4 regions of the Saccharopolyspora sp. 6V genome follow, and region 3 is predicted to be linked to each of the others. Evidence: riboswitches for the same ligand, from Rfam matches in the RefSeq annotation. Region 3 holds a riboswitch; each other region holds the start of a gene.
The links. A riboswitch is a leader RNA that binds a small molecule or an ion and turns the genes downstream of it on or off. The one in region 3 is predicted to bind cobalamin.
Positions count from the first base shown of each region.

Region 1: it holds a riboswitch for cobalamin, as region 3 does, so the genes downstream of both, metE (5-methyltetrahydropteroyltriglutamate--homocysteine S-methyltransferase) here and LCD35_RS08315 (hypothetical protein) in region 3, are expected to answer to the same signal.
Region 2: it holds a riboswitch for cobalamin, as region 3 does, so the genes downstream of both, cobN (cobaltochelatase subunit CobN) here and LCD35_RS08315 (hypothetical protein) in region 3, are expected to answer to the same signal.
Region 4: it holds a riboswitch for cobalamin, as region 3 does, so the genes downstream of both, LCD35_RS17605 (ABC transporter substrate-binding protein) here and LCD35_RS08315 (hypothetical protein) in region 3, are expected to answer to the same signal.

Region 1 is NZ_JAIUKB010000048.1:117-3,702, forward strand. It holds gene metE (5-methyltetrahydropteroyltriglutamate--homocysteine S-methyltransferase) at 1-2,286, opposite strand, end outside; cobalamin riboswitch at 2,416-2,657, opposite strand; gene LCD35_RS10640 (VCBS repeat-containing protein) at 2,843-3,490, shown strand.
Region 2 is NZ_JAIUKB010000203.1:968-9,929, reverse strand. It holds gene LCD35_RS29030 (hypothetical protein) at 251-409, shown strand; gene LCD35_RS29025 (cobalt-precorrin-5B (C(1))-methyltransferase) at 417-1,499, opposite strand; gene LCD35_RS29020 (cobalt-precorrin-6A reductase) at 1,523-2,260, shown strand; gene LCD35_RS29015 (precorrin-2 C(20)-methyltransferase) at 2,248-3,795, opposite strand; gene LCD35_RS29010 (precorrin-8X methylmutase) at 3,804-4,451, opposite strand; gene cobG (precorrin-3B synthase) at 4,448-5,668, opposite strand; cobalamin riboswitch at 5,922-6,054, shown strand; gene cobN (cobaltochelatase subunit CobN) at 6,177-8,962, shown strand, end outside.
Region 3 is NZ_JAIUKB010000036.1:38,081-47,042, forward strand. It holds gene LCD35_RS08280 (MFS transporter) at 1-1,153, shown strand, start outside; gene LCD35_RS08285 (Ldh family oxidoreductase) at 1,150-2,190, shown strand; gene LCD35_RS08290 (dihydrodipicolinate synthase family protein) at 2,214-3,089, shown strand; gene LCD35_RS08295 (ribokinase) at 3,082-3,990, shown strand; gene LCD35_RS08300 (GntR family transcriptional regulator) at 4,013-4,684, shown strand; gene LCD35_RS08305 (2-hydroxyacid dehydrogenase) at 4,761-5,735, shown strand; gene LCD35_RS08310 (DUF3558 family protein) at 5,978-6,502, shown strand; cobalamin riboswitch at 6,697-6,882, shown strand; gene LCD35_RS08315 (hypothetical protein) at 7,036-7,893, shown strand; gene LCD35_RS08320 (PLP-dependent cysteine synthase family protein) at 7,890-8,962, shown strand, end outside.
Region 4 is NZ_JAIUKB010000086.1:21,086-30,047, forward strand. It holds gene LCD35_RS17575 (aminotransferase class I/II-fold pyridoxal phosphate-dependent enzyme) at 1-433, shown strand, start outside; gene LCD35_RS17580 (PLP-dependent aspartate aminotransferase family protein) at 433-1,632, shown strand; gene LCD35_RS17585 (dihydrodipicolinate synthase family protein) at 1,649-2,530, shown strand; gene LCD35_RS17590 (MFS transporter) at 2,527-3,702, shown strand; gene LCD35_RS17595 (ABC transporter permease) at 3,677-4,483, opposite strand; gene LCD35_RS17600 (ABC transporter permease) at 4,480-5,439, opposite strand; gene LCD35_RS17605 (ABC transporter substrate-binding protein) at 5,436-6,959, opposite strand; cobalamin riboswitch at 7,053-7,220, opposite strand; gene LCD35_RS17610 (hypothetical protein) at 7,487-8,221, shown strand; gene LCD35_RS17615 (hypothetical protein) at 8,591-8,962, shown strand, end outside.

The DNA.
Region 1 (3,586 bases), on a different contig from region 3:
GCCGGCAGCCGGGCGCACGGCCGCCGTAGCGCTGATCACGTTCTTGAGCGCGGTCTCGACCTCGGCGTAGCCGCGGGTCTTGAGGCCGCAGTCGGGGTTCACCCACAGCCGCTCGGCGGGCACCGCGGCGAGCGCGGCCTTCAGCAGGTCGGTGACCTCCCCGGCTTCCGGGACCCGGGGCGAGTGGATGTCGTACACACCGGGTCCGACGCCGCGGCCGAACCCGACGGCGTTGAGGTCGTCCAGGACCTCCATCCGGGACCGGGCGGCTTCGATGCTGGTGACGTCGGCGTCCAGGTCGACGATGGCGTTGATGACGTCGCCGAACTCCGAATAGCACAGGTGGGTGTGGATCTGGGTGGATTCGGCGATCCCGGAGGTGGCGAGCCGGAACGAGCGCACCGCCCAGTCCAGGTACTCCTGGTGCTGCGAGGAGCGCAGCGGCAGCAGTTCGCGCAGCGCGGGCTCGTCGACCTGGATCACCCGGATGCCCGCGTTCTCCAGGTCCTTGACCTCGTCCCGGATGGCGAGCGCGACCTGCTCGGCGGTGATGCCGAGCGGCTGGTCGTCGCGCACGAAGGACCAGGCGAGGATGGTGACGGGCCCGGTCAGCATGCCCTTCACCGGCTTGGCGGTGAGTTTCTGCGCGTACTTGGCCCATTCCACGGTGATCGGCTCGGGCCGGGACACGTCGCCGTAGAGGATCGGTGGCCGGACGCAGCGCGAACCGTAGGACTGCACCCAGCCGTTGTGCGTGCTGGCGAACCCGTCCATGTGTTCCGAGAAGTACTGCACCATGTCGTTGCGCTCGGGTTCGCCGTGCACGAGCACGTCGAGTCCGAGGTCTTCCTGCAGCCGGATGACGCGTTCGATCTCGTCGCGCATCCGCTGCTTGTAGGTGGCGTGGTCGATGCTTCCGGAGCGCAACGCGGCGCGGGCCTTGCGCACGTCGGTGGTCTGCGGGAACGAGCCGATGGTGGTCGTCGGCAGCGGCGGCAGCCGCAGCGACTTGCGCTGTGCGGCGAGCCGGTTCGCGTAGTCACCGCGCTGGGCGTGCTCGGGTTTGAGCGAGGTGAGCCGCGCCTGCACCCGGTTGTTGCGCACCCGGTCGGCTCCGGCGCGGTCGGCGATGCGCCGCCGCGCGTCGTCGAGCTGCTCGGCGACGGTGTCGCGGCCCTGGTGCAGCGCGCGGTCGAGGACGACGACCTCGCCGACCTTCTGCGCGGCGAACGCCAGCCAGGACGCGACCTGCGGGTCGAGGTCGGTTTCCGCGTCGACGTCGTAGGGCACGTGCAGCAGCGAGCAGGAGGTGCTGACGGCGACCTCCCCGGCGAGGCCGAGCAGGGTGGCGGCGGTGGTGAGCGCCTTGTCCAGGTCGGTGCGCCAGATGTTGCGCCCGTCGACGAGGCCCGCGACGAGCGTCTTCTCCCGCAGCCCGGGCACCGACGGGAGTTCGTCCACGGTGCGCTGCCCGGCGACGAGGTCCACGCCGACGGCTTCGACGGGGGAGGAGGCGAGCACGCCCAGCGCGTCCCCGAGGTCGCCGAAGTAGGACGCGACCAGGATCTTCGGCCGTTCCGAGAGCTCGCCGAGCCGCTGGTAGGCGGCGCGCAGCGCGTCCAGGTCGGCCTGCGAGCGGTCCGCGGTGAACGCGGGCTCGTCCAGCTGCACCCATTCGACCCCGGCCCGGTGCAGCTCGCCGAGCAGTTCGGCGTAGGCGGTGACGAGCTCGTCGACCTTGTCCAGCGGGCGGAACGAGGCGGGCGCGCCGTCCTGCGGTTTGGACAGCAGCAGGAACGTCAGCGGTCCGACGACGACCGGGCGGGTCTTGATGCCCAGCTCAGCGGCCTCGTGGTACTGGTCGACGACGGTCTGGTCGGACAGCCGGAACTCGGTGTCCGGGCCGATCTCCGGGACGATGTAGTGGTAGTTGGTGTCGAACCACTTCGTCATCTCCAGCGGTGGCGCGGATTCCACGCCGCGGGCCATCGCGAAGTACGTGTCGAGCGGGTTCAGGCCCAGTTCGGCGAAGCGCGGCGGGACCGCGCCGAAGGTGACGGCGGCGTCGAGGACCTGGTCGTAGTAGGAAAAGGTGTTTCCCGGCACCGAGTCCAGCCCGGCGTCGCGCAGCGAACGCCACGTGTCGGTGCGCAGCGTGCGCGCGACTTCGCGCAGTTCCGCTTCGCCGGTGCGGGACTTCCAGTAGCTCTCCAACGCCCGCTTGAGTTCCCGGTTCGGACCGATCCGGGGGAACCCGAGCACGGTGGATCCGATTGTGCTGGTCAACGCTCTCTCCTCGCGAGCTGGACGGCAGTTCTGCGAGGTCGAGCGGGCAGGATCCGGGCACACGTGGCCGCACGCGGCGGCTCGTTCGTCCAGGTCTTCCCGCGAGACCTCGCAACAGCGCGCGTCACGCAGGACGCGCGCACCGGCGGCAGGTCTTCGGACTCGTGGGCGCTTCCCGGTGGAACCGGGGTCTTCTACTGGCCGTCGCTTCCCGAGCTCGCGCTCAGTGCTGTGACCGGTCGTGGCGACCGGTGACGGCGTTCGTTCCCACTCACCGCTGCGGGGCAGTCCCGGATTTCCACCGGGTTCCCTCTTGCCTCGCGCACCCCCGCTTTCGCAGGGCTGTGCGAACCACCAGCACTTCGGAGGCTACTTGCTTCTGGCGGGAAGACAAGGCCCTGCCGTCCGGATCACCCGGGCGCCGCGACGACCGCCGGAAGGTTTTTCGAGCCGCGGGCAACCTGCCGCGCGGTGGTGCGTCTTGTGAACAGGTGAGGGGGCGGGACGGATTTCTTCCGTCCCGGTGCGACGAAGCGATCGGGAGGAACCGGCTGTGGTGAAGAGCGGTATTCGGGCGGGTGTGGGCATCGGTGCGCTGGCCGTGGCGGCGATGGCGCTGGTGCCGGCAGGGATCGCCGCCGCTGACTCGAGCGAGACGTCCGTTGTGGACTTGAACGGGGACGGAACTCCGGACACCGCGCAGCTGTCCGCCATCGGGGACGGGGCGAAGCAGTCGCTCAAGTTCACTGTGGACGGTCGTACGACCGAGGCCGTGCTGACCGGCGACCCGTCCTTCGGCACCCAGCCGATGCGGGTGCTGGACGTGAACGGCGACGGCAGGCAGGAACTGCTGGTGACGGAGTCCGTCGGCGCGAACACCACCTGGTTCAGCGTGTGGGACCTGGGTGCCGATGGCGCGCCGCGCGAGCTGAAGACGCAGGACGGCGAGCCGCTGAAGATCAACGAAGGCGGCGGGATCGGTGCCCGCCTCGGCTACGAGTGCGCGCCCGCGGGCTCGGACGGCCGGGTCCTGATCACCTTGGCCGCGTCGAACGAGAGCCAGACGACGGAGCCCTCCTACGACGGTTCCCGGGTCGCCTACGAGGTGCGCGACGGCGTGGCCACGCCGGTCGACGACTACTCGTTCACCGGTGTCGGCAAGGACGACGACGTGCTGCGGGTGCAGCCCGAATCCTGCTCCTGAGGGGGAGCCGTGGGGGGGGGGGGGGGGGGGGGGGGGGGGCGGGCGGGCGCCCCCCGCCCGGGGGGGCGCGGGGGGGGGGCCGGGGGCCGGGGCGGG
Region 2 (8,962 bases), on a different contig from region 3:
CCGCGACGCGCTCCGCCCCCGGATCGGATGCGTCCCGCTGGTGCGATGCGCACCGCCTTCCCGCAGGCCGAGGTCACCGACTACGAGTGGTTGATGCCCGTGCTCGCCAACGCGCCTGAGGATCGACACGTGCTCGCCGCAGCGGTGCACGGCGGCGCTGAGGTCACCGTCACCGCGAACCTGGACGATTTTCCGGCCCCGCGATCTGAGGGAACACGGCGTTGCGGCCACACATCCCGACGCGTTCCTGGTGGACCTGCTCGACGAAGATCCGGAGTTGATCTCGCAATGCCTGCGGGACGCCGTGCTCGCCAGGCGCAGGCCGCCCGAGACGATCGACTCGTTGCTGGCACAGCGCGGCGAAGTCGTCCCCGATTTCGCCGAAGCCGCCCGGCGCTCGATGCGGTAGGCGCTGGTCAGCGGAACGGGGCGTGGCCGACGAGGGTGCCCGCGCGGTCGATGACCAGGACCTCGACGTCGATCGGGGCACCCTGGAGGGTGGTCAGGCAGAAGTCGCGGGAGCGGGCGGCGACGAGGTCGCCGAGCGGGATGTCCTCGGCCTGGCAGCGGGTGAGCGCGTCCAGCGCGGTGTTGGCGCCGCGAATGCTCTCGGCGAACTCGGCGGAGGCGCCCGCGTCGCGCACGATCCCGGCCAGCAGCGCGAAGTTCACCTGCGACCGCTTCGAATGCAGGTCCAGATGCCCGTCGGCGAGCTTGGCGAGCTTGCCGATGCCGCCCGCGATCGTCAGCCGGGGCACCGGGTGGCGCCGCAGGTACTTGAGCACCGCGCCCGCGAAGTCGCCCATGTCCAGCATCGCCTCCGGCGCGAGGCCGTAGGTGCGGTCGACGTGCTTCTCCGAGGTGCTGCCGGTGCAGCCGGCGACGTGCTCCAGCCCGGCGGCCCGGGCCACGTCCACGCCGCGGCGGATGCTGTCGATCCACGCCGAGCACGAGTACGGCACCACCACGCCGGTCGTGCCGAGGATGGACAGGCCGCCGAGGATGCCGAGGCGCGGGTTCCAGGTGCGCCGCGCCAGTTCCTCCCCTTTCTCCACGGAGATCTCCACGACCACGTCCCCGCTGCCGCCGTGCTCGGCGGCGACCTGCCGCACGACGCCGCGGATGAGTTCGCGCGGCACCGGGTTGATCGCCGGTTCGCCCACCGGCAGCGGCAGGCCCGGTTTCGTCACGGTGCCCACGCCCGGACCGGCGCGGAACACCACCCCGGCGCCGGGTTCGGCGGGGCGGACCGTGGCCGACACCAGCGCGCCGTGCGTCACGTCCGGGTCGTCCCCGGCGTCCTTGACGATCGCCGCCATCGCCGACCCGGCGCCGAGGCGTTCCTTGGCGAGGGCGAACTCGGGGCGGTGCCCCTTCGGCAGCACGATGCCCACCGGATCGGGGAACCCGCCGGTGAGCAGCGCCGTGTAGGCGGCGGCGGTGGACGCCGTGGCGCAGGCGCCGGTCGTCCAGCCGTAGCGCAGCGCCTGGCCGGTCATAGCGCACCGCCTAGGCTGGCCGCATGGTCGAGGTGCGGCGAGTGCTGGTGCTCGGCGGCACCGCGGAGGCCCGCGAGCTCGCCGCCCGGCTCGGCGGCGAACCGGCGGTGCACGTGATCTCCTCGCTGGCGGGCCGGGTGCGCGACCCGCGGCTGCCCGAGGGCGAGGTGCGGATCGGCGGTTTCGGCGGTGCCGAGGGCCTCGCCGCGTGGCTGCGCGCCGAACGCATCGACGAGGTGGTGGACGCGACGCACCCGTTCGCCGCCGCCATGACCTCGAACGCGGTGCTCGCCTGCGCACTGGCGGGCCTGCCGCTGCTGGTGCTGCGCAGACCCGGCTGGGAACCGGAACCGCACTGGCACCTGGTGGATTCGCTGGACGAGGCCGCCGCCGCGCTGCCCGGCCTGGGCGAGCGGATCTTCCTCAGCACCGGGCGCCAGGGCGTGCACCGGTTCGCGCACCTGGACCTGCGGTTCCTGGTGCGCGCCGTGGACCCACCGGAACCGCCGCTGCCGCCGCGCACCGAGCTGCTGCTGGCCCGCGGCCCGTTCGCGTTCGACGACGAGGTGGCGCTGCTGCGCGAGCACCGCATCGACGTGCTGGTCACCAAGGACAGCGGCGGCCCGATGACCCGTCCGAAGCTGGATGCGGCCCGGCTGCTGGGCGTCGCGGTGGTGCTGGTGCGGCGGCCGCCGGAACCACCGGTGCCCGTGGTGGGGACCGTGGCCGCCGCTGTGGAACGGCTGCGTCACGCCGGGTAGCGGCGCGGCGTGAACACCGTCCCGCCGACCGAGCGCGTGGTGGACGAGCCGATCAGCAGCAGGCAGCGCATGTCCACATCGGACGGATCGAGTTCGCCGAGCGGCACCACCCGCACCGACTCCTGCGGCCCGCCCACGTCGCGGCCGATCACCACCGGCGTCTCCGGGGAGCGGTGCTCCAGCAGCACGTCGCGGGCGGCGCCGACCTGCCAGGTGCGGCTGCGCGAGGCCGGGTTGTAGATGGCCATCGCCAGGTCGGCCCTCGCCGCCGCGGCCAGCCGCTCGACGATGACCTCCCACGGCTTCAACCGGTCCGACAGGGACAGCACGCAGTAGTCGTGGCCCAGCGGCGCGCCGATCCGGCTCGCCACCGCCTGCGCCGCGGTGAGGCCGGGCAGCACCCGCACCGGCACCTCCGCGAACCGCTCCTCGGTGGCGACCTCCAGCACGGCGCTGGCCATCGCGAACACGCCCGGATCGCCCGAGGACACCACGACGACGCGGGATCCGCGCCGCGCCAGGTCCAGGGCGAACTCGGCGCGCTCGGCCTCCACCCGGTTGTCCGAGGCGTGCTTGCGCTGCCGCGGGTTCGTCGGCAACCGGTCCAGGTAGGGGCCGTAGCCGACGAGGTCGTCGGCGGCGGCGACGGCGGTGTGCGCCTCCGGCGTGGTCCACTGCGGACCGGCCGGGCCGAGGCCGACGACCACGACCTCGCCGGTGCTCGCCGTCGGCGCGGGCTCGGGAGTTTCCCGTTGCGCCGCAGCGGAAACGGGTACCCCGGACGCGTCGGTCAGGTTCAGCGGGCTGTCCGCGTTCACCGGGCTCGGCAGCAGCGCCAGCGAGAAGTACGGCACCGACGCCGGATCCACCTCGCCCAGCGGCAGCAACCGCTGCCGGTCGGTGGTGGCGCGCTCCACGAAGTAGGCCTCGTCGAGCCGGCCCGCCTTCTCGAACGCCGCCTTCACCCCGTCGAAGGTGCGGCCCAGCTTCATGACCGCCGCCGCGTCGGTGCCCGCCAGCTTCTCGGCGAGCACGTCCGGGTCGAGCGTGCCGGGCAGCACCGTCAGCACCTCGTCGCGTTCCGCCAGCGGCCTGCCGAGCATCGCCGCCGCCCCGCTCACCGAGGTCACGCCGGGGATCGCGGCCACCTCGAACCGGCCCACCAGCCGCTTGTGCATGTGCATGTAGGAGCCGTAGAAGAACGGGTCGCCCTCGCACAGCAGCGCCACGGTGCGGCCCGCGGCCAGGTGCGCGGCGAGGCGTTCGGCCGCGTCGGCGTAGAACTCGTCGATGGCGCCCTGGTAGCCGCCCGGGTGGTCGGTGGTCTCGGTCGTCACCGGGTACACCAGCGGTTCCTCGACCTGGCCGTCCCGCAGGTACGGGGCGGCGACGGAACGCGCGATGCTGCGGCCGTGCCGGGCGCTGTGGTAGGCGATCACGTCGGCTTCGCCGATCAGCCGGGCGGCCTTGACCGTCACCAGCTCCGGATCTCCCGGGCCGAGCCCGACGCCGAACAACCTGCCTGCCTGCTCCACGGTGCTGCTCACTCCTGTTCGCTCGCGATCGCGTTGATGGCGGCCACGGCCATCGCGCTGCCGCCGCGGCGGCCGTGCACCACCAGGTGCTCCAGCGCCGGGTGGTCGGCCAGGGCCTGCTTCGATTCGGCGGCGCCGATGAACCCGACGGGCAGCCCGAGCACGGCGGCGGGCCTGCCCGCGCCCGCGTCGACCATCTCCAGCAGCCGGAACAGCGCGGTCGGCGCGTTGCCGACGGCCACCACGGACCCGTCCAGCCGGTCCCGCCACAGCTCCATCGCGGCCGCACTGCGGGTCGTGCCGAGTTCCGCGGCGAGGCCGAGGACCCGCTCGTCACCGAGGGTGCAGAGGATGTCGTTGTCGGCGGGCAGCCTGCCCCGGGTGACGCCCGCGGCGACCATGGCGGCGTCGCAGAACACCGGTGCGCCACCGCGCAGCGCCTCGCGGGCGGCGAGCACCGCGCGCGGCGACCAGGCGATGTCGCGGACCAGGTCCACCATGCCGCAGGCGTGGATCATGCGGACGGCGACCTGGGCGACTTCCGGTGGCATGCCGTCGAGTTCCGCTTCAGCGCGGATCGTGGCGAACGAACGGCGGTAGATCTCCGCGCCGTCGCGCACGTACTCGTAGCCGCCGGTGCTGTCTGCGGTGTTCACACTGCCCTCCGTGCCGCGTCGAGCGCGGCGGACGTATCGCCGGCGGCACGGCCGCCGACCTCGTAGCCGGCCTCGGTGGCCAGCACTTCCACTCCTGGCCCGGCCGGTCGGCCGCAGCGGCGCGCGCAACCCGCCCAGTGCACCGGCAGCGGGCCGGGCCGGGTGGTGCGCAGCGCGTCGGCGCGCACGTCGGCGAGGGACTTCGCGCAGCCGGGGCTGCCCGTGCAGGCGGTCACCCCGGCCAGCGGCGCGCCCGAGTCGGTGAGGAACCCGGCGGCGGCCAGCTCGGCGAGCCTGCGCGGCGCCTCGGCCGCGGGGACGTCGGTGAGCAGCAGCGCGCGCCACGGCGTGAGCCGCAGCGGGTGCGGTGCGGCGGTCCGGGCGGCGATCTCTTCGGTCTGCGCGGCGAGCACCGCGATCTGCGCGGCGTCCAGCCGTCCCAGCGGTGCGCCGAGGGCGAGGTCGACCCGGTCGTCGTCGCGGGCCAGCACGCCCAGCTCGGCGTGCGTGCGCACCGGATCACCGGGCGTGACCACGGATTCCGCCGGGGTGCAGGGGAATTCCTCCCGGACGCGGCCGGCGATCCGCTCCGCGCCGCCGGGCAGTTCCGCGAGCCGCCAGCTCTCCGCACCCAGCCGGTCCCGCTCCGCGAGGAACGCGGCGGCCGCGAGCACCGCGGCGCGGGCCGCGTCGGCCGCGGGCACCCGCAGCCCGAGGTCGGCCCCGGCGAGCAGCACCGCAACCGAGCCGTCCGCCGGGTGCAGCGCGACGTCCGCGCCCAGCGCGGTCACCTCGCCGCCGCCGTCGTCCGCGGTGAACAGGAACCGGCCGGGCAGCTCCGCCAGCTCCGGGTCGGCGCGCAGCCGCTCGTCCAGTTCCACCGCCACCGCGCGCACGTCCAGCGCCCCCGGGCGGGTGCGCGGCGAGGCGACGACGTTGCGCACCCGCTCGTGCGTCGGCGACGGCAGCAGTCCGGCCGCGCCGAGCAGGTCGGCGAACTCCGGCACCGCCGCCGCGGACAGGCCGCGGACCTGGACGTTCGCCCGCGAGGTGAGTTCCCAGCCGCCGTCACCCAGCGCGGCCGCGGTCGCCAGCGCCCGCACCTGCCGCGCCGCGAGCCGCCCGCCGGGCACCCGGACGCGGGCCAGTCCCCCGTCGGCGGCCTCGTGCACCCGCAGCGCGCCGGGGCACGCGTCGGGTCCGGCTCGTCGCGGCACGCTCGTCCCCGCTCTCGTCGATCGTGGTCTGGTCCGGAACTCGCAGCGCACGGCGCCGCTGTCCGGGGTGCGCGGACTCGGGGGCGCACCGGCGACCGTCGATACTACGTCCCGCCCGGATCGCGTCCGCAAAACGCGATGCGCCTCACCGGGCGGCCGGACCGGCCGAGTGCGGGATCTCTCCCGCGTGCGCACGATCGGCCACTTGACGAACGATCGCCCCGTTGCGGAGAGTTGTCGGCGGCGACGTGCGGAGGAAGCCGGTGCGAGTCCGGCGCGGTCCCGCCACTGTCACCGGGGAGCGGACTCCGAGTACGAGGCCACTGCCCGCGCGCCGCGCGGGTGGGAAGGCCGGAGCGAGCGCCGATCCGGGAGCCAGGACACTCCGGCGCCGCCACCGCCCGGTGCCACACCGGGTGCCGACGACTCCGGGGCGAGGACCCCGAGGAAGGTTGACCATGCGTCCTGTCCGCACGCCCGCGTCCCTGCTCAGCCGGGAGCGTGCCGCATGATCCTGCTGCTGTCCACATCGGACACCGATCTGCTCAGCGCACGCGCCAGCGGTGCGGACTTCCGCCTCGGCAACCCGGCTCGGCTCGGCGTGGACGACCTGCCGCCGCTGCTGGAGGGCGCCGACCTCGTGGTGGTGCGGCTGCTCGGCGGCCGCCGCGCGTGGGAGGAGGGCTTGGACGCGCTGCTCGCCGGACCGCGCCCGGTCGTGGTGCTCGGCGGTGAGCAGGCCCCGGACGCCGAGCTGATGGAGTGCTCCACGGTGCCCGGCGGCGTCTGCTCGCAGGCGCACGGCTACCTCGCGCAGGGCGGGCCGGAGAACCTGGCGCAGCTGTTCAACTTCCTGTCCGACACGGTGCTGCTCACCGGCCACGGCTTCGAACCGCCGGTGGAGACGCCGAAGTGGGGCCTGCTGGAGCGCACCCCGCGCCGGACCGAAGGCCCGAAGGTCGCGGTGCTCTACTACCGCGCGCACCACATGGCGGGCAACACCGCGTTCGCGCACGCCCTGTCCGAGGCGATCGAGGACGCGGGCGGCCAGGCGCTGCCGGTGTTCTGCGCCTCGCTGCGCGCCCCCGAAGCGGGCCTGCTGGACACGTTGCGCGAGGCGGACGCGCTGATCGTGACGGTGCTGGCCGCGGGCGGCACGAAGCCCGCGACGGCCTCCGCCGGTGGCGACGACGAGGCGTGGGACGTGGGCGCGCTCGCCGCGCTGGACGTGCCGATCCTGCAGGGCCTCACCCTGACCTCCAGCCGCGAGGCGTGGGAGGACAACGACGAGGGCCTGTCCCCGCTGGACATGGCCACCCAGGTCGCGGTGCCCGAGTTCGACGGCCGCCTGATCACGGTGCCGTTCTCGTTCAAGGAGAACGACGCCGAGGGCCTCCCGGTGTACGTCGCCGACCCGGAGCGCGCGGCCCGCGTCGCCGGGATCGCGGTGAAGCACGCGCGGCTGCGGCACGTGCCCGCCGCGGACAAGCGGCTGGTGCTGATGCTCTCGGCGTACCCGACGAAGCACTCCCGGATCGGCAACGCCGTCGGCCTGGACACCCCGGCGAGCGCGGTGGGCCTGCTGCGGCGGCTGCGCGAGGCCGGCTACGACATCGGCCCGGCGGACGGCCCGGACGCGCTGCCCGGCGTGGCCGCGCAGGACGGCGACGCGCTGGTGCACGCGCTGATCGCCGCCGGTGGCCAGGACCCGGACTGGCTGACCGAGGAGCAGCTGTCCGGCAACCCGGTGCGCATCCCCGCGAAGCGCTACGCCGACTGGTTCGCCACGCTGCCGCAGGACCTGCGGGAGAGCGTCGAGCAGCACTGGGGCCCGCCGCCGGGCGAGCAGTTCGTGGACCGCTCGCACGACCCGGACGGCGAGATCGTGGTGGCCGCGCTGCGCGCCGGGAACGTGGTCGTGGTCGTGCAGCCGCCGCGCGGGTTCGGCGAGAACCCGATCGCGATCTACCACGACCCGGACCTGCCGCCGAGCCACCACTACCTGGCCGCCTACCGCTGGATGACCGACGAGTTCGGCGCGCACGCGATGGTGCACCTCGGCAAGCACGGCAACCTGGAGTGGCTGCCCGGCAAGACCGCGGGCATGTCGGCGTCCTGCGCACCGGACGCGGCGCTGGCCGACCTGCCGCTGGTGTACCCGTTCCTGGTCAACGACCCGGGCGAGGGCACCCAGGCGAAGCGCCGGGTGCACGCGACGCTGGTGGACCACCTGGTGCCGCCGATGGCGCGCGCGGAGAGCTACGGCGACATCGCGAAGCTGGAGCAGCTGCTCGACGAGCACGCGCAGATCTCGGCGATGGACCCGGCGAAGCTGCCCGCGATCCGCAGCCAGATCTGGACGTTGATGCAAGCCGCGAAGCTCGACCACGACCTCGGCCTGGACGAGCGCCCGCACGAGGCCGAGTTCGACGACATGCTGCTGCACGTCGACGGCTGGCTGTGCGAGATCAAGGACGCGCAGATCCGCGACGGCCTGCACGTCCTCGGCGCCGCCCCGACCGGGGAGGCGCGGGTGAACCTGGTGCTGGCGATGCTGCGCGCCCGCCAGGTGTGGGGCGGGCAGAGCGGTGCGCTGCCCGGCCTGCGCGAGGCGCTGGGCATGCTGGAGGACGGCAGCGTCGCCCGCGGCACCGTGGACGACGTGGAGACCTCCGCGCACGCGCTCGTCGCGGGCCTGGAGGAGCGCGGCTGGGAGCTCGGCGCGGTCGTCGAGGTGTGCCGCTCGGTGCTGGGCGACGCGCCGGACGACGTGGTGCGGGTGCTGGAGTTCGCCGTCACCGAGGTGGTGCCGCGGCTGGACGCCACCACCGACGAGATGACCGCGACGCTGCACGCCCTCGACGGCGGCTACGTGCCCGCGGGCCCGAGCGGTTCCCCGCTGCGCGGCCTGATCAACGTGCTGCCGACGGGCCGGAACTTCTACTCGGTGGACCCGAAGGCGGTGCCGAGCAGGCTCGCCTGGGAGACCGGGCACGCCATCGCCGATTCGCTGATCGAGCGCTACCTCGCCGACACCGGCGAGTACCCGCGCTCGGTGGGCCTGTCGGTGTGGGGCACCTCGGCGATGCGCACCTCCGGCGACGACATCGCGGAAGTGCTGGCGCTGCTGGGCGTGCGGCCCACCTGGGACGAGGCGTCGCGGCGCGTCAACGGGCTCGAAGTGATCCCGCTCGACGAGCTGGGCCGCCCGCGGGTGGACGTGACGGTGCGGATCAGCGGGTTCTTCCGCGACGCGTTCCCGCACGTGGTGACGCTGCTCGACGACGCGGTCCG
Region 3 (8,962 bases):
GTCCGACGCGCTGGCCGGCGTGCTGCTGTCCTCGTTCTTCTGGACCTACTCGGCCGCCCAGCTGCCCGCCGGGTTCCTCGCGGGCAGGCTCGGGCCGCGGAAGCTCATCGCGCTGTCCGCGCTGGTCTTCGGCGCGGTCACGATGCTGATGGGCCTCGCCTGGGGCGTCGGCTCGCTGGTCGTGCTGCGGCTGCTGCTGGGAATCGGGGAGGCGCCCGCGTTCCCGGCCGCCGCCCAGGTGGTCTCCGAGTGGTTCCCGAAGGGGGAGCGCAGCTTCGCCTCCGGCACCTTCAACAACGGCAACCCGATCGGCTCGACGCTGTGCATCCCGCTGGTCGCGCTGCTCGTCGCGAGCTTCGGCTGGCGGGCCTCGTTCCTGGTGACCGGCGGCCTCGCCGTCGCCTACGCCGTCGGGTGGTGGTTCTTCTACCGCTCGCCGCGCGAATCCCGGCGGGTCGGCGACGCCGAACTCGCGCACATCCGCTCCGGGCAGGAGGAACGCGCGGACGCCGAGCAGCCGGTGGCGGTGTCCTGGAAGTCGCTGTTCCGCCACCGCGCCGTGTGGTCGATGATGATCGGCTTCTTCTGCATCAACTTCGTCGCGTACTTCTTCATCACCTGGTTCCCGACGTACCTGGTGAACACCTACGACCTGACGCTGCTCAACTTCGGGTTCCTCGGGATGGTCCCCGGCATCGCCTCGATGCTCGGCGGCTGGACGGGCGGGCTCGTGTCGGACTGGCTGGTGCGCCGCGGCACCGACCTCACGACGGCGCGCAAGGGCTGCCTCGTCGGCGGGCTGCTCGGCACCTCGGTGATCGCGCTGGCCGTGGTCTCGCCCGGGGTGGGCACGGCGCTGGTGGCGCTGTCGGTGTCGTACTTCTCCAGCACGTTCGCCGCCGCGTCCGTGTGGTGCCTGCCCGCGGACGTGGCGCCCACCGCCGCGCACGTCGGCTCGCTCGGCGGGATCCAGAACGCCGCCGCCAACTGCGCCGGGATCGTTTCGCCGATCCTGATCGGCGTGATCACCGGGATCACCTCGTCGTTCGCGGTGCCGCTGCTGATCGCGGGCGGGGTGGCCGTGCTCGGCGCGCTGAACTACGCGTTCTTCATGCCGCGGCTGCGGCCGCTCGCCACCGAGGAGACCGCGTGATCGAGATCAGCGAGCTGACCGACCGGGTGCGCGGCGTCGTGCGCGCGCTCGGCGCCCCCGCGGAGGTCGCCACCGAGGTCGCCGACCACCTGGTGCGGGCCGAGCTCTCCGGGCACGCCAGCCACGGCGTGCTGCGGTTGCCGCAGTACGCCGCCGAGATCGAGCGCGGGCTGATCGTCGCCGGGGCGCGCGCGGAAGTCGTCAGCGCGACACCCGCGGCGATCGTCGTCGACGGCCACCACGGCTTCGGCCACCACGCCGCCGCGCTGGCCACCGAGGAGGCCGCCGTCGCCGCCGAACGCCTCGGCGTCGCCGCCGCCACCGTCCGCCGCAGCACCCACATCGGCCGCCTCGGCGAGTACGCCGAACGGCTCGCCGCGCGCGGGCTCGTCGCGCTCGTGCAGGTCGGCGCCGCCGGACCCGGCGTGGGCAGCATGGCGCCGTTCGGGAGCGGCAGCGGCAGGCCCTTCCTCAACACCAACCCGTGGTCGGTCGGCGTCCCCGCCGCCGACGGCGCGATCGTGTTCGACGGTTCGATGTCGACCATCGCCGAGGGCAAGGTGCACGCCGCGAAGCGCACCGGTGATCCGTTGCCGGAGGGCGCCGTGCTGACCGCGGACGGCCTGCCGGGCACCGACCCGGAGGACTTCTACGCCGACGGCACGCTGACCCCGCTCGGTGGCGCGCTCGCCGGGCACAAGGGCTACGGGCTGGCCCTGGCCGCCGCGCTGCTCGGCGGCCTCGCGCACGCCGACGGGTCCGCCGCCTCGCTGCGCGGCCTGGCGCGGCTGCGCGGACCCGACGAGGACCCGGCGGGCCTCGGCGGTGTCACGATCATCGCGCTCGACCCGGGCGCGTTCGGCGAGCGGGACGCCTACGCCGCGACCACCGGCCGGGTCGCCGCCGCGCTGCGCGCCGACGGGGTGCTGGTGCCCGGCGACCTGGAACGGTGCAGCCGCGCCGAAGCCGGTACCTCCGTCGCGCTGCCGCCCGGAACCCTCGCCGAACTCGCCGCCCTCGAAACCAGCCTGTTGTGACCGACCACCCCGAAAGGACCGACATGACCGCGCCGAACCGGCCGATCATCCTCACCGCCGCCCCCGTCGGCTTCGCCGCGGACGGGTCGGTGGACCTGGCGGCCTCGCGCCGCATCCTCGAGTTCATCGCCGCCTCCGGCACCGACGGGGCTTTCGTGCTCGGCACCACCGGCGAGTTCCCCTCGCTGACCGAGCGGGAGCGGCACGACCTCGCACGGCTCAGCCTGGAAGTGCTGCGCGGCAAGCGGGTCGTCGTGCACGTCGGCGCGCCCAGCGCGTTCCAGGTGCGGGGGCTGATCGCCGACGCCCGCGAGCTCGGGGCCACCTCGGTCGCGGTGCTCACCCCGTACTACCTGCCCGCCGGGGACGAGGCGATCGTGGAGTTCTTCCGGTCCGCCACCGCCGACGCCGACGGGCTCGACGTGTACGCGTACCTGTTCACCGACCGCACCGGCAACGCCGTCCGGCCGGAGCTGCTGGGCCGGATCGCGGCGCTGCCCGCGGTCGTCGGCGCCAAGATCAGCGGTGAGTCGCTGGACGCGGTCGCCGCCTACCGGGACGCGGTCCCGGCGGACTTCCAGATCTTCACCGGTGGTGATCGGGACATCGCGCAGGTGACCGCGCGCGGCATCGACGGCGTGGTCTCCGGGGTCGCCTCGGTGCTGCCCAAGCCGTTCGTGGCGGCCGCCGGCGCCGTCGCCGCCGGGGACCCGGCCGCGGTGTCCCGGGCGCAGGACGGCGTCGACCTCGCGGTGGACGCGGTGCGCGGCGACCCGGAGCGGATGAAGGCCGGCCTGGCGCTGCAGGGCGTCGAGGCGGGCACCAGCCGGATGGCGCTCGACCCGGTGGACGCCGCCGGGCGCGCCGAACTGGAACGCGCGGTCGCCGCCCATGGCTGAGCGCGGCGGGCGCGTGTGCGTGCTCGGCAGCGCCAACGTGGACACCGTGGTCCGGGTCGAGCGCAGGCCGCTGCCGGGGGAGACGGTGCGCGGCCTCGGCCGGGACCGCTTCGCCGGCGGCAAGGGGCTGAACCAGGCGGTGGCGGCCGCCCGGATGGGCGCGACCGTCGACTTCCGCGCGCGCGTCGGCGCGGACGGCGAAGCGGACTTCCTCGCCCGGCGGCTGGCGGCCGACGGGCTCGACCTGTCCGGCGTGCTGCGCACCTCGGCGCCGACCGGCACCGCCGATATCGCCGTGGACGCCGCCGGGGAGAACACGATCGTCTTCTGCGGCGGCGCGAACGACGAGTTCACCGAGCTCAGCGCCGCGGACGGGGCGGCGATCGCGACCGCGGACGTGCTGCTGCTGCAAGGCGAGGTTCCGGTGCCGGTGCTCGTCGAAGCCGCCGGGCTCGGCCGCACCGTCGTGCTCACCCCGGCCCCGGTGCGGGCGTTCCCCGCCGCACTGCTCGACGCGGTGGACGTGCTGGTGCCCAACGAGCACGAGGCCGCCGAGCTCACCGGTGAGCGGGACCCGGCCGCCGCGGCGCGCGCGCTGTCCACCGGCGGACGGTCGGTGCTGGTCACGGTCGGGGAGCGCGGAGTGGAGCTCGCCGCCGACGGCCGCTCGCTCGGGCGCGTGCCCGCCGTGCCGGTGTCCACCGTGGACACCACCGGCGCCGGGGACACCTTCGCCGGGGCGCTCGGCGCGCTGCTCGCGGAAGGGGCCGCGCTGCCCGAAGCCGCCCGGGTCGCCGCCGCGGCCGCCGCGCTCAGCGTCACCAGGACGGGCGCGGGCGGCATGCCGCACCGGCACGAGGTGACCGAGCTGCTGGCGGCGACCACTATTGTCCACGGTTGACGATGTGATCGAGGGAGGATGCATGTCCGACTCGCTCGTCCGCGCGGATTCGCTCGGGGAGCGGCTGGCCCGCACGCTCCGGGACCGGATCGTGCGCGGGGAGATCTCGCCGGGCACGCACCTCGTCGAGGACTCCGTGGCGGAGAGCTTCGACGTCAGCCGGGGCCCGGTCCGCGACGCGCTGAAGCTGCTGCGGCTGGAGAACCTGGTCGAACCGCAGCGCCGCGGGGTGCACGTGGTCGGGCTGAGCGCCGCGGACGTCCGCGAGCTCTACGCGATCCGGCAGGCCATCGAGACGCTCGCCGTGACCAGCGCCATCGGTCTCGGCGAGCAGCGCTCGGAGACGGGCATGCTCCGCGGGCTGCGCGGCATGTCCGAGACGGCCACGCCGCCCCGGGCCGCCGAGTTCGCCGAGCACGACCTGCGGTTCCACCGCGGCATCTACGAGGCCAGCGGCAACCGCAGGCTGCTGACGATCTGGCTGCAGATCGAGCCGCTGTTCGCCAGCATGCTCGCGGTCACCAACAGCGAGGACGAGGACCTGGGCCCGGTGTGCACCGCGCACGAGCAGCTGCGGTCCTCGATCGCCGACGGCGACGCGGCGCGCGCCACCTCGCTGCTCACCGCGCACCTGGCGGGCTCCGAGGAGCGGATGCTCGCCGCGCTCCAGCGCATCTGGGCCGCCACTTCCTGACACCACGCGGAACCCGGCTCCTCGCCACCGGCGGGGAGCGGGTTCCGCGCGCCCGGAACACCCCGAGAGAGGAACCATGACCGGTCACATCGTCAGCTTCTACGACCTCAACGACATCACCGAGGCGTCGTTGCGCGAGCACCTGCCGGACCTGCCCGGGCTGCGGATCACCGAGATCGGGCCGGAGCAGGACCCCGCCGCCCACCTGGACGCGCTGGCCACCGCGACGATCGTGCTGGCCCCGCTGGAGAAGGAGCGGCGGATCGGCGCCGAGCTGCTGGACGCGATGCCGCGCTGCGAGCTCGTGCAGTCCGTCGCGGTCGGCTTCGACGGCGTGGACCACCTCGCCGCGGCCGAGCGCGGCATCCCGGTGGCGAACCTGCCCGGGTTCAACGCCGACGCGGTCGCCGACTGGACGGTCGGTTCGCTGCTGTACCTGCTGCGGCACTACGCGGCCGGGCACCGCAAGGTGGAATCCGGCGGCTGGGGACCGGAGGGGTTGCGCGGCCGCGACCTGGCGGCGCTGACGGTCGGCATCCTCGGCTTCGGCAACATCGGGCGCGCGGTGGCCCGTCGCCTGGACGGCTTCGGCGCCCGGGTGGTGGTGCACGACCCGGTGCCGTCCGAGCCGGGCCGGGAGTACCTGCCGCTGGCCGAGGCGGTGGCCGCCTCGGACGTGCTGAGCCTGCACCTGCCGCTGAACACCGCCACCCACGGCCTGGTCGGTGACGAGCTGCTGGCGCGGATGCGGCGCGGCGGCTACGTGCTCAACGCGGGGCGTGGCGGCGTCCTGGACGAGCGGGCGCTGGTGCGGGCCCTGGATTCCGGGCAGCTGGCGGGCGCGGCGCTGGACGTGTTCGAGCAGGAACCGCTGCCCGCGGACTCGCCGCTGCGGGGCCGCTCGGACGTGCTGCTCAATCCGCACACCGCGGGCGTGACCTGGGACGCCTACCACAACCTCCGCGGGAGGTTGTTCGCGAAGCTCGCCGCCGTGCTGACCGGGGAGCGGCCCGCCGACGTGGTCAACGGGGTCGAGCCGCGCCCCCGCTGAAGTTGGCGGGTTCTCGTCATCGGGGGCTGTTTTCGGGGGTGGGAGCGCCGGTGGTCCTGGTCCGCTCGGGGCAGCCGGTGCGCCGGGCCGGTCGCTCGATTCTTGGGCGCTACGGCCGAAACCGCGTTGCTGCCGGAGCCGCCCGCTGGACGCACGGGACATGATCAGCGCGTCCAGCGGGGAGGGCGCGAGTTCTCCGGATCGACCCGATCCGGACCGGATCAACGGCAGGCGTGATGAGTGTGAACGAGAAGGTTGCGGTGCCCCGCATCGGCGCGGTTCGGCTCGGCTCGGTCGGCTTGGCCGTCGTCGCCGCGCTGTCGCTGGCGGGATGCGGCGGCGTGCAGGTCGACTCCCCGAAGGACGCGAGCGGGGAGAAGCCCTGCGACCTGGTGCCCGAGCAGACGGTGCACGAGCTGGGATTCCACCTGGGCGGCAAGGAGAGCGCGGGCGCGTGCACCTGGAGCACCCCGCGGGACAGCGTGCGGCTGGAGGTCGGTGTGGTCGCGGACCGGTCGCTGCAGGACTTCCAGGACGCGGCCGAGGAGTACTCCGACTTCGGCGAGCTGACCATCGGCGGGCACCCGGCGGTGCGCGCGAACTCCGGTGACCCGAAGGCCGACGGCACCTGCGAACTGGTCGTGGCCGCCGACTCGGACCAGGCGGTGTCGGCGAAGTCGAAGATCCCCAGCGGTGCCACCGCCGACCCGTGCGAGCTGGTGGAGCGGGCCCTCGACGCGGCCGTCCCCTCCTGGCCCGCCGCCTAGCCGCCGGGCGCACGGCGAGGTCGCGGTGATCCCGCGTCCGGTGAGGTGGCAGCACCGGGCGCGGGAGCCGGAGTCGCCGATGTCATATTCGCGAACGGCGATGCGTGCGCCGGTGTCCGCCACCTGCGGCGACACCGGTTCCGCCGACCGCGGTGCGGGTTCCGGGCGGTGGCCGCGGCCTTGACATCGGCCACCGGGGCTGCGAACTTCTGAGCCGTTCGAACGACGGTGTGCAGGAAGCCGGTGCGAATCCGGCGCGGTCCCGCCACTGTGAGTGGGGAGTCGTCCTCCACCCGAGCCACTGCCGGTCCCCGGCGGGAAGGCCGGAGGCCGGTGCCGATCCGCGAGCCAGGAGACTGGCACCGTCGTGCCGATTCGTGCGGGGTCGCGGAGCCCCGGAGGAGGTACGTGGTGTCGCGCATCGCCGCATCGCGCCGGGAAGTCCGGCAAACCGTCCACATCGGACACTAGTCGTCCCCGCGGGTTCGTCCCGCCGCTGTGCGTTCCGTTCCGGTTCCAGCTCGGGGAGACACGTGCGTCCTGCCACCACCACTGATCAGTCCTACGTGGACTCGCTGGTCGAGTCCGCGCTGTCCGGCCACGTCCGCGATGCGGGCGGGAACGGCCCGGCGGAGCTCTCCGCCGCCGTCGCGTTCCTGACCGTGCAGGCCGCCCGGCACACCGGCCGCGGCACCGGCTACACCAACACCGTGCTCAGCGTCCGGATCGCCGACGCCGTCGGCTCGTGCGCCGTCGAACCCGGCGCCCTGGACGAGGACGCGGTGCGCGCCGCCGTGGGCCGCACCGCGGCCGAGCTGCTGCGGCACCCGCTGCTGCCGGTGCGGGTCGCGGCGCTGGACGCCTACCTCGCCGCGCTCACCCCGCACCCCGCGCACCCGCTGTCCCGGCAGGTGGTGATCCCGGCGGGCGACTCGCTGGCCAAGTCCACCGCCCGCGCCCGCGCGGTCGCCGCGATCACCGCGGTCCCCGATGGCGGCCGGGTCGCGGTGATCGGCGTGGTGAACTCGCTGCTCGCCGCGCTGCGGGACCGCGGCCTCGACTACGTGCCCTGCGACCTCAAGGGCGGCCGCACCGAGTGGGACGAGCCGATCCGCACCGACCACGCCGCCGCGATCGACGGCGCGGACGCGGTGCTGGCGTCCGGCATGGTCCTCGGCAACGGCACCTTCGACGACATCGCCGCGACTTGCGCCGCCCGCGACCTGCCGCTGACCCTGTTCGCGCAGACCGGATCCGCGGTGCTGCGGGAACTGCTCGGCGGCCCGGTGCGCGCGCTGTCGGCGGAGCCCTACCCGTTCTTCTGGCTCTCCGGCGAGGACACCACGATCCACACCTACGAGGCCGCCCGCGCCACCGAGGTCGTGCGGTGACGGGTCGCGCGCCCGCCCGCTGCGACTCGCCCCTGGACCTGATCGGAGGCACCCCGCTGCTGCGGGTCGCCGCGCCGATCGCGTTCCCGCACCCGGGTTTCTGGGCGAAGCTGGAGAGCACCGCGCCGGGCGGCATGAAAGCCCGCGCCGCGCACGCCATGCTCACCGCGGCCCGAGCCCGCGGAGAACTGCGCCCCGGCGGGACGGTCGTCGAGTCCACCAGCGGCACCCTGGGCATCGGCTTGGCGTACGTGGGGACCGCGCTGGGCCACCCGGTCGTCGTGGTCGCCGACGCGGAGCTCGACGGGCAGACCCGCGCGCTGCTCACCGCGCACGGGGTGCGGGTGGAGCTGGTGCGCGACCCGCACCCGGTGGGCGGCTGGCACCCCCCGCGGCTGGACCGGGTGCGGGAGCTGCTGGCCGAGCTGCCCGGGGCGTACTGGCCGGACCAGTACAACAACCCGGACAACGTCACCGGCTACCGCGCGCTCGGCCACGAACTGCTGGACCAGCTGCCGGACGCGCAGGTCGTGGTGTGCAGCGTCGGCACCGGCGGGCACAGCGCCGGCATCGCGCGGGCGCTGCGCGAGCGCGCCCCCGGGGTGCGGCTGGTCGGGGTGGACGCGGCGGGGTCCGCGGTGTTCGGCGACCCGGTGGCGAAGCGCCTGATGCGCGGCCTCGGCAGCAGCATCCACCCCGGCAACGTGGACTACGCGGCGTTCGACGAGGTGCACCTGGTCGGCGCGGCGGAGTCCGTCGCGGCCTGCCACCGGCTCGGGGCCGGCGCGTTCGTCACCGGCGGCTGGAGCACCGGCGCGGTAGCGCTGGTGGCGTCCTGGTGCGCCCGGGAGCTCGGCGCGGACCAGGTGGCCGCGGTGTTCCCGGACGGGCCGCACCGCTACTGGGGGACGATCTACGACCCGGACTTCCTCGCCGCGCAGGACTTCCCGGAACCCGCCGCCGAACCGGTGGACGCGGACGGCATGCCGTCCGAAGTGGACAGCAGAACGACGTGGAGGAGGTCGCGCAAGGTGGTCGATCCGTGTGCCCGGCGAGCCGACGGCCCGGC
Region 4 (8,962 bases), on a different contig from region 3:
CGTGCTGTGCGACCCGGGCAGCGCCGCGCGGCTGAGCACCCGGTTGAGCTCCTCGGCCGGGTGGGTGAGCCACGTGCTGCAGCACCTGGTGTCGGCGCTGCTGCACGACCCGGGCACCGCGCGGTTGCTGCGCCGCGCCCGCGACCGGTACGCGCGGCGGCTGAGCTCGCTGACCGGCGCGCTCACCGAGCAGGGCGTGGAGCTGCCCGCCGGGGACGGGCTCAACGCGTGGATCCCGGTGGGACGGCGGGAAGAACGGCTCGTCCGGGAGCTCGCCGCGCGCGGCTGGGCGGTGCGCGGCGGCTCCGGGTTCGCGGTCACCGGACGCGGTGCGGGGGCGCTGCGCGTGACCTCCTCGACGATCACCCCGCGGCGGGCGGCGGAGTTCGCCGCCGACCTCGGCGCGCTGCTGCGCACGACGAAGGGAAGCTGATGCCCGACAAGCACGATCCGGCCACCGTCTCCGACGCGACGTGGGCGGTGCACGGCGGCAACGCCACCGACGCCTCGGGGGCGCTGCGCACCCCGCTGGTGCTGGCCAACTCCTACCTGCTGCCGGAGGACCCGTCGCAGCTGTCCTGGTCGGACCCGAACACCCGGATCTACGCCCGCAACGGCAACGTCAACCAGCACGCGCTGGAAGCGAAGCTCGCCGCGATGGACGGCGGCGAGTCGGCGCTGGTGTTCGCCAGCGGGGTCGCCGCGCTGCACGCCGTGTTCTTCACGCACTTGCGCGCGGGCGACCACGTGGTCGTTTCGGCGGTGACCTACGAGGCGGTGTGGCGGTTGTTCGCGGAGCTGCTGCCGAGCCGCTACGGCATCGAGGCCACGTTCGTCGACACCACCGACCTGGACGCGGTGCGCGCGGCGATGCGCCCTGCGACCCGGCTCGTGCACGTGGAGACCATCGCCAACCCGACGACCGCGGTCACCGACATCGCAGCGGTCGCCGAGATCGCGCAAGCGGCGGGGTCACTGCTGAGCGTGGACGGCACGTTCACCCCGCCGCCGCTGTACCGGCCGCTCGCCGACGGGGCGGACCTGGTGGTGCACTCGCTGACGAAGTTCATCAACGGGCACGGCGACGCCATGGGCGGCGCGGTCATCGGTTCCCGCGAACTCGTCGCGCGGATCCGGGCGGACGCGGGCGTCGACGTCGGCGGCGTGCTCGCCCCGTTCAACGCCTGGCTGATCATGCGGGGGTCGGTGACGTTGCCGCTGCGGCTGCGCCAGCACCTGGCGAACGCGCAGCGCATCGCCGAATTCCTGGACGCCGAGCCGCGGATCGCGTTCGTCGCCTACCCCGGGCTGCCCGGGCACCCGCAGCACGAGCTCGCGGCGCGGCAGTTCGGCGGCCGCGGCTGCGGGGCGGTGCTGGCGTTCGCGCTGGACGGCGATCCGGCGGTGCAGAACCGGTTCACGGCCGCGCTGCGGGTGATCACCTCGGCGGTGTCGCTGGGGCACGACGAGTCGCTGATCGTGCACGTCGCGGCCGGGGCGCGCGGCGGCGACGAGCACTACCCCGAGCAGTTCCAGCGCTACGGCCACCTGCGGCTCGCAGTCGGGCTGGAGGACGCCGACGACCTCATCGCCGACCTGCGCGGCGCGCTCGACGCCGCGCTGCCGGCCTGACCTCCGAGGAGGACGCATGTTCACCGGACTCAGCGCGTTCCCGCTGACCCCCGTCACCGACCGAGGCGTCGACGAAGCCGCGTTCGCGGGGCTCGTCGAACGGCTCGCCACCGCCCCCGTCGACTCGATCACCGCGCTCGGCTCCACCGGCAGCTACCCGTACCTGGACCGGGCGGAGCGCGCCCGGGTCGCGCGGCTCGCCGTGCGGCACGCCGGGGACGTCCCGGTGCTCGTCGGCATCGGCGCGCTGCGCACCCGCGAGGTGCTGGCGCTGGCCGAGGACGCGCAGGAGGCCGGGGCGGCGGGCGTGCTGCTCGCCCCGGTGTCGTACCAGGCGCTGACCGACGAGGAGGTGTTCGGGCTCTACGCGGACGTCACCGCGGCGCTGTCGGTCCCGCTGGTGGTGTACGACAACCCGGGGACCACGCACGTCACGTTCACCGACGAGCTGCACGCGCTGATCGCGGCGCTGCCGAACGTCGCCTCGGTCAAGATCCCCGGGGTGCCGGAGCCGGTGGACCGCGTCTCCCGGTTGCGCGGCCTGCTGCCGGAGCCGGTGACGATCGGGGTCGCCGGTGATCCGCTGGCCGCCGAGGGCATCCTCGCCGGGTGCCGGGCCTGGTACTCGGTGCTGGCCGGGACGGTGCCGGAGGCCGCGGCGGCGATCGCGCGCCCCGCGTTCGCCGGGGATGCCGCCGCGGCGACCGCGGAATCGGACCGGTTGGCGCCGCTGTGGGAGCTGTTCGGCCGGTGCGGCAGCCTGCGCGTGGTGTCCGCGATCGCCGAGGAGCTCGGGCTCGTCGCGCACCCGAACCTGCCGCGCCCGGTGCTGGGCCTCCCGACCGCGGAGCGCGCGGAGGTGGCGCGGCTCGTCGACCTGCTCGACCTGCGACGTTGACCACGGCCGTCCGGGGCGGGCTCGCCCGCTACGCGGTGGCCGCGACGCTGGCCCGCACCTCGGACGGGGGTGCGGTGGTGGCCGTCGTGCTGCTGGTGCACGACACCGGTGGCCCCGGGTGGCTGGCGGGCGCGCTCGGCGCCTGCACCACCGCGCCGCACCTGCTCGGCCCGTTCGTCGCCCGGGTGCTGGACACCGCGCGCGACGGGCGGCGGGTGATCGCCGCCGCCAGCGCCGCGCACGGTGCCGCGCTCGCGGCGGCGGTGCTGCTGCTGCCGGTGGCGCCCGCGCCGATGCCCGCCGTGCTGCTGGTGGCGGCCGGCTCGCTGGGGCCGCTGCTGACCGGGGGCATCAGCAGCAGGCTGCCCGCGATCGCCGGGACCGGCCGCACCGCGCAGCGCCGGGCACAGGGCTGGGACGTCGCGACCTACGGCATCGGCGGCACGGTGGGGCCGACGGTCGTCGCGGCGGTCGCGGCGTGGAGCTCGCCGCTGGTGGCGGCCCTGGTGCTGACCGGTGGGGCGGTCGTCGCAGCCGGGTTCGTGCTGCTGCTGCCCGCGGCGCCGCCGCCGGCGAGCCCGGGTGCGGTGCCGCCCCCGGCCCGCACGCTGTTGCTGATGCTCGCTTCCGGGCCGCTGCGGCGGATGCTGCTGCTGACCACGGCGGTCGCGTTCGGGGTGGCGGTGCTGCCGGTGGCGGCGGTGGTGAGCACCGGTGGTGCCGCGGCCGGTGTACTGACCGCGGCCTACGGGCTGGGGAACCTGGCGGGCTCGGCGGGGGTGCTGGTGCGGCCGCCGTCCGGCGAGGCGGATCGCCTGGTGGTCCGGTCGGCGGCGGTGGTGGTGGCCGCGCTGGTGCTGATCGCGTCGGCACCGTCGTTCGGGTTCGCCGCCGCTGCCTACGCGGGCGCTGGGATCGCCAACGGCTACTTCTTCGCCGCGACGCTCGCCGCGCGCAGCGAGCACGCACCGGACGCGGCGCGCGGGCAGGTCTTCGTCTGGACCGGCGCGTTGAAGATCACCGCCGGGTCGGCGGGCACCGCGTTCGCCGGCGCTGCCACCGCCGCCTCGGCGCGGCTGCCGCTGGTGGTCGCGATCGCGCTGACCGCGCTGGTGGCGCTGGGCGTGCGGCTCGACCGCGGCCGGTTCAGCGCCGAGCGGGTCCCCCGGTGACCAGGTACCGGTCCACGAGCAGGTTGAGGCCGGTGCACAGCGCCACGAGCAGGCCCGCGGGCACCAGCACCGCGCACGGCTGCAGGAACAGCGCCTCCTGGTTGCGCTCCACCAGCACCGCCCAGTCCGCGGTGGCCGGGTCGATCCCGAGGCCGAGGAAGTTCGCCGAGGCCACCAGGTACAGCACCAGGCTCAGCCGCCCGCCCGCGTCCACCGCGACGGGCCCGAGCACGCCGCGCCCGACGTAACCGAAGTGCACCCGCCACCACGATTCCCCTTGCAGCGCCATGGCTTCCACCACGCCGCGCCGCCGGGCGCCGAGCGCCGCACTGCGCACGATCCGCACCACCGCGGGCAGCTGCAGCAGCGCGACGGCGACGACGAGCGCCGCCCCGGTCCGAGTGCCGGTCGCGGCCAGCACCATGAGCACCAGCAACCCGGGCAGCGCCAGCACCAGGTCCAGTCCGCGGGTCAGCCACCGGTCGACCCACCGGTGGGGCTGCCCGACGGCGGCGAGCGCCAGCGGCACCCCCACCAGGTAGGTCAGCACCAGCGCGCCGCCCGCCAGCACCAGCACCGAACCCCCGCCGTGCAGCGCGAGGGCCAGCACGTCCCGCCCGAGCACGTCGGTGCCCAGCGGGTGGTCCGCCCCGGGCGGCAGCAGCGGGACGTTCGCGGCCCGCACCGATCCGCCGCCCGGCAGCAGCCCGGCGAGCACCGGCCCGGCCAGCGCCGCCAGCAGCGGCACCCCGAGCAGCAGCCACCCGGCGGCGCGGCTCACCGCGCACCCGCCCGGAACCGCCGCGCCACCAGGTCGATGACCAGGTTGATGCCGATGGTGATCGCCGCGAACAGCAGCGCGTAGCCCTGCACCACCGGCAAATCGCGGGCCTTGACCGCTTCCACGAATCCGGAGCCGATCCCGCCGAGCGCGAACAGCGCCTCCACCACGACGACGCCGCCGAGCAGCCCGTCCACGGTGCGCGCCAGCTGCTGCAGCACCGGCCCGATGGTGTTCGGCAGCACGTGCCGCAGCACCACGTCGCGCTCGCCGAGACCGGCGCGGCGCACGTGGGTGGCGTACTCGGCGCCGTTCGCGGTGACCACACCGGTGCGGACTTGGCGGGCGAGCGCGCTGAGCTGCTTCGCGGCGAGCACGCCGACGGGCAGCACCAGCACCGCGGGCTGCGTCACCAGCGACCACCCGGACAGCCCGCCCGCGGTGGCCGGCAGCCAGCCGGCCCGCACCGCGAACACGCCGACGAGCAGCAGCGCCAGCGCGAACTCGGGCACCGAGTTCAGCAGCACCACCACCGAGTTCACCGCCCGGTCGAACCGGCTCCCGGCGCGCAGCCCGCTGCGCACGCCGAGCCACCCGGCCAGCGGCAGCACCACCAGCAGCGTCAGCGCGGTGAGCAGCGCGGTGGTGGCGGCGTTGCGGGTGATCTCGTCGAGGACGGGCCTGCCGGTGCGCAGCGAGGTGCCGAGGTCGCCGTGCAGCACCCCGCCGGCCCACTGCGCGAACCGCGTCCCCCACGGCTGGTCGAGCCCGAGCCGCCGCCGCAGCACCTCCACCTGTCCGGTGTCGGCGTGCTCGCCGAGCACGACCTGCGCGGTGTCGCCGGGCAGCAGCGCGGTCAGCGCGAACACGCCGACGGCGACCGCGGCGATCTGCACCAGCGCCACGCCGAGCCGGGGCAGCACCGCGGCGGACGCCCGCGCGGCGGGCGCGATCAACCCACGCTCACCCGATCGAAGCGGGCCCAGTCCAGCGAGTTCGGCGGCGCGCCCCGCACCCCGGCCACGGAGGTGGCGGTGGCGACGTTCCAGCCGCTGAAGCCCCACACCACGTTGCCGCTGTTCTCCCGGGCGAGCCGCTGCGCGCGCACCAGCAGGTCGGCTCGGCGGGCGTCGTCGGCGGTGGCCAGCGCCCGCCCGTAGAGCTCGTCGAACTCGGCGGAGCGGTACCCGGTGTAGTTGTTGCTCCCCGCGTCCGAGGTCATGCGCTGCCCGAGGAACGTCGGCACCGGCAGCGCCGCGGTCCGGGACAGCGAGGCGACGCCGTGCTCCTTGATGTCGGAGAAGTACGTTTCGGCCGGCCCGATCCGCGGCGACACGCGCATCCCCGTCTCGCCGAGCTGCTGGGCGATGAGGCTGGCGGCGGATTCGAAGTAGGGGTCGACGGAGCTGGTCTGCAGCTGCCAGCTCAGCCCGTCTGCCCCGGCTTCGCGCAGCAGCGCGCGGGCGGCGTCGACGTCGCGCGCGGGCGCGGGCAGGTCCGGCGGGTAGTACTTCAGCCCGGCGCCGAACAGGTCGTTGCCGAGCCTGCCCTGCCCGCTGAGCGCGATGTCCAGCAGCGCCTGCCGGTCCAGGCCGACGCGCACCGCCCGCACCAGCCGCGGATCGGAGAACGGCGGCCGGTCCACCTTCAGCAGCAGGGCCTGCATGGTGCCGAACGGCGCCGAGTGCACCCGCGCCCGGCCGCCCTGCTCCAGCAGCCGCACCGAGTTGGCGCTCACGTCGTGCGCGTAGTCGACCTGCCCGGACAGCAGCGCGTTGACCCGGGCGCTCTCCTGCTCCATGGGCACGAATTCCAGCTCGGCCGGGGTCGCGGGCCCGGACCAGTGCCGGTCGAAGCGGGCGAACACGGCGGTCCCACCGGGTTCGAAGGAGACGAACCGGAACGGGCCGGAGCCGACGGGCGCGGTGAAGTCGGTGGTGCCCGCGGGCACGATCTCGGTGGCGGGCGCGCCCCACGCCGACGGGAACTCGAAGTTCGGCGCGCCCAGCACGAGTTCCAGTTCGGTCGCCGAGATCGCCCGGCTGGCGCCGAAGTCGACGTCGGCGAAGTGCGAAGCGGACTGGGCCGCGGTGGCGTCGTCGGCGATGCGCCGGTAGGTGAACAGCACGTCCTCGGCGGTCACCGGCCTGCCGTCGTGGAATTCGGCCGGGCGCAACCGGATCCGCCACCGGGTACCGGTCGGGTCGGGCTGCCAGCTCTCGGCGAGCCGCGGCACCACGCTCATGTCGTCGGCGTAGCCGACGAGCGTGTCGAACAGCGCCTTCGCGCGGGCCTGGTCGACGAACAGCGAACCGGTGTGCGGGTCGAGCGATTCGGTGGCGCCACCGGCGGGGAACGCCAGCCGCAGCCTGCCCGCGCTCGCCCCGGAACCGCCGGCGCAGGAGACGAGGGGGACCGCGGCGATCGCTCCGGCCACGCCCGCGAGCAGCCGCCTGCGGCCGATCACGCCGCTCACGCGGCGCGGGCCGGTTCGGGAACAGCGGGGAAACCGGGCGTGTGCGGCGAATCCGGGTGCACTGCGTACCTCCTCCGGGGCTCCGCGACCCCGTGCGAATCGGTACGACGGTGCCAGTCTCCTGGCTCGCGGATCGACGTCGCGCCCGGCCTTCCCATCGGCTGCCCGACAGTGGCGCTGGTGGACGCGGCTCCCCGTTCACAGTGGCGGGACCGCACCGGATTCGCACCGGTTTCCTGCACACCGTCGCATTGGAACGACTCGTCAACTTTTCAGCCTGCGTCGTGCCTTGTCAAGGAAGTGTGAACCGCTCGGCATCCCGTCACCGCGGGTCGCGGTGCCGTCGCCCACCGCCCGCGCGCGGCGGAGCGGCCCGCCCGGTCTCCTCCGGAGAACGGTGCAGCACCCGTTGGGCGAGCGGGCGAGGGGATTCCCGCGTTCGGCAGCGGGGAGCGCGCGGAACCGCGGCGGCCGCCACCGCACCGGGCAGACTCACCGGCACCCGCCGACGACGACGAGGAGCCGCCATGCCCACGCCCGGTTTCCCACCTGGAACCCTGGACGCCACCGGTTATCCGATCTGGCTGTCCGAACTGGACGTGCCGGGTCCGAACCACACCGCGCACCTGGTGCGCGACCTGGAACCGGCGCGGGCGCTGGAGGTGCTCGGCGCGGACCCGGGTTCCGCCGCGGCGTGCACGCTGCCCGAACAGCGGCCGGACGAGTTCACCTCGCTGCCGCGCGCGGCGCTCGGCGATCCGCAGTGCCTGTCGGTGCTGCTGGCGACCCGCATCGGCGGCTGGACACTGGTCTTCGACGACGCGGACACCACCTTCCAGGTCGGCGGCCTGGACACGATGCGCGCACTGCTCGACGGGATGCGCACCGGGGACTGGTCCGCGCTGCAGGAGCCGGAGGTCCCGCGGCCCGTCCCGCGAGCACCGGCGGAAGCCCTCTCCGCGTCCGGCGGCCCGGCGGTGACGTTGCACGCCAACATCAGCGGGTTGCTCAGCCTCGACTACGCGGTGGACGGTTCGCGCGCGTACCGCACGACTTCCGACGACCTCGATCACGAGACCGCCGAACCACCGGCCGAGGTGCGCGCCGCCGCCGCGGCCGCCGGCATCGTGGAGCGCGCCCACCTGGAGCCGGGCGAGACCGACGAGGCCGCGGTGACCCGCATCGGCTGCGCGCTGGCCGGGGTGACGTGGACGATGGACGACCTGCGGGCGGCTCCGCTGCTGGCGGTGGCGCTGACCTGAGCGCCCGCGCCCCGCGTTCCCCTCGCGCGGTTCCGGGGCGCGTCGGCGGGTTCCGCAGCGGGTGGTCGCGCAATGGTGGGAAGCGCAGCGGGTGGAAGCGCAGCGGGTGGTCGCGCAATGGTGGGAAGCGCAGCGGGTGGAAGCGCAGCGGGTGGTGCCGCGACCGGGGATCCGGATCCGGGGAGACTCCCCCCGACTCTTTCGTCCACTGTGGACGAAATCTGCAGTCCGGCCATTCCGGAGAGCGGGACACGCTTGGAGCCGGAAGTCCGCGCACACGGCGAAGACCTCCACCTGACCGTACCGGGACGGAATTGTCGGTGCCCTGGGGCAAGGTGCCGAGAAGAACCGAACCGACTGGAGACGACGATGCCCGAACCCGCCTTCCCCGCCGCAGCACTGGATTCCGGGGGCCGCCCCGCGTGGATCACCGAACTCGGCGCGGAGGACCCGCACCAGATCGTGCACCTGGTGCGCGACCTCCAGCCGCGCGAAGCGCTGGAAGCGCTCGGGGCGCGGCTCGCGCACGCGCGCCCCTGCACGCTCCCCGAGGAGCGGGCCGACGAGCACTCCTCGCTGCCGCGCACCGCGCTCGGCGAGACCGACTGCGCCTCCGCGCTGCTGGCCGGGCGGATCGGCGGGTGGACCTTCGTGTTCGACGACGCGGGGCACACCGACTCGGTCTCGAACGAGCAGGGCGGGCTCGAATCCGCCGCGCTCGCCCTGTCCCGCACCGGCGGG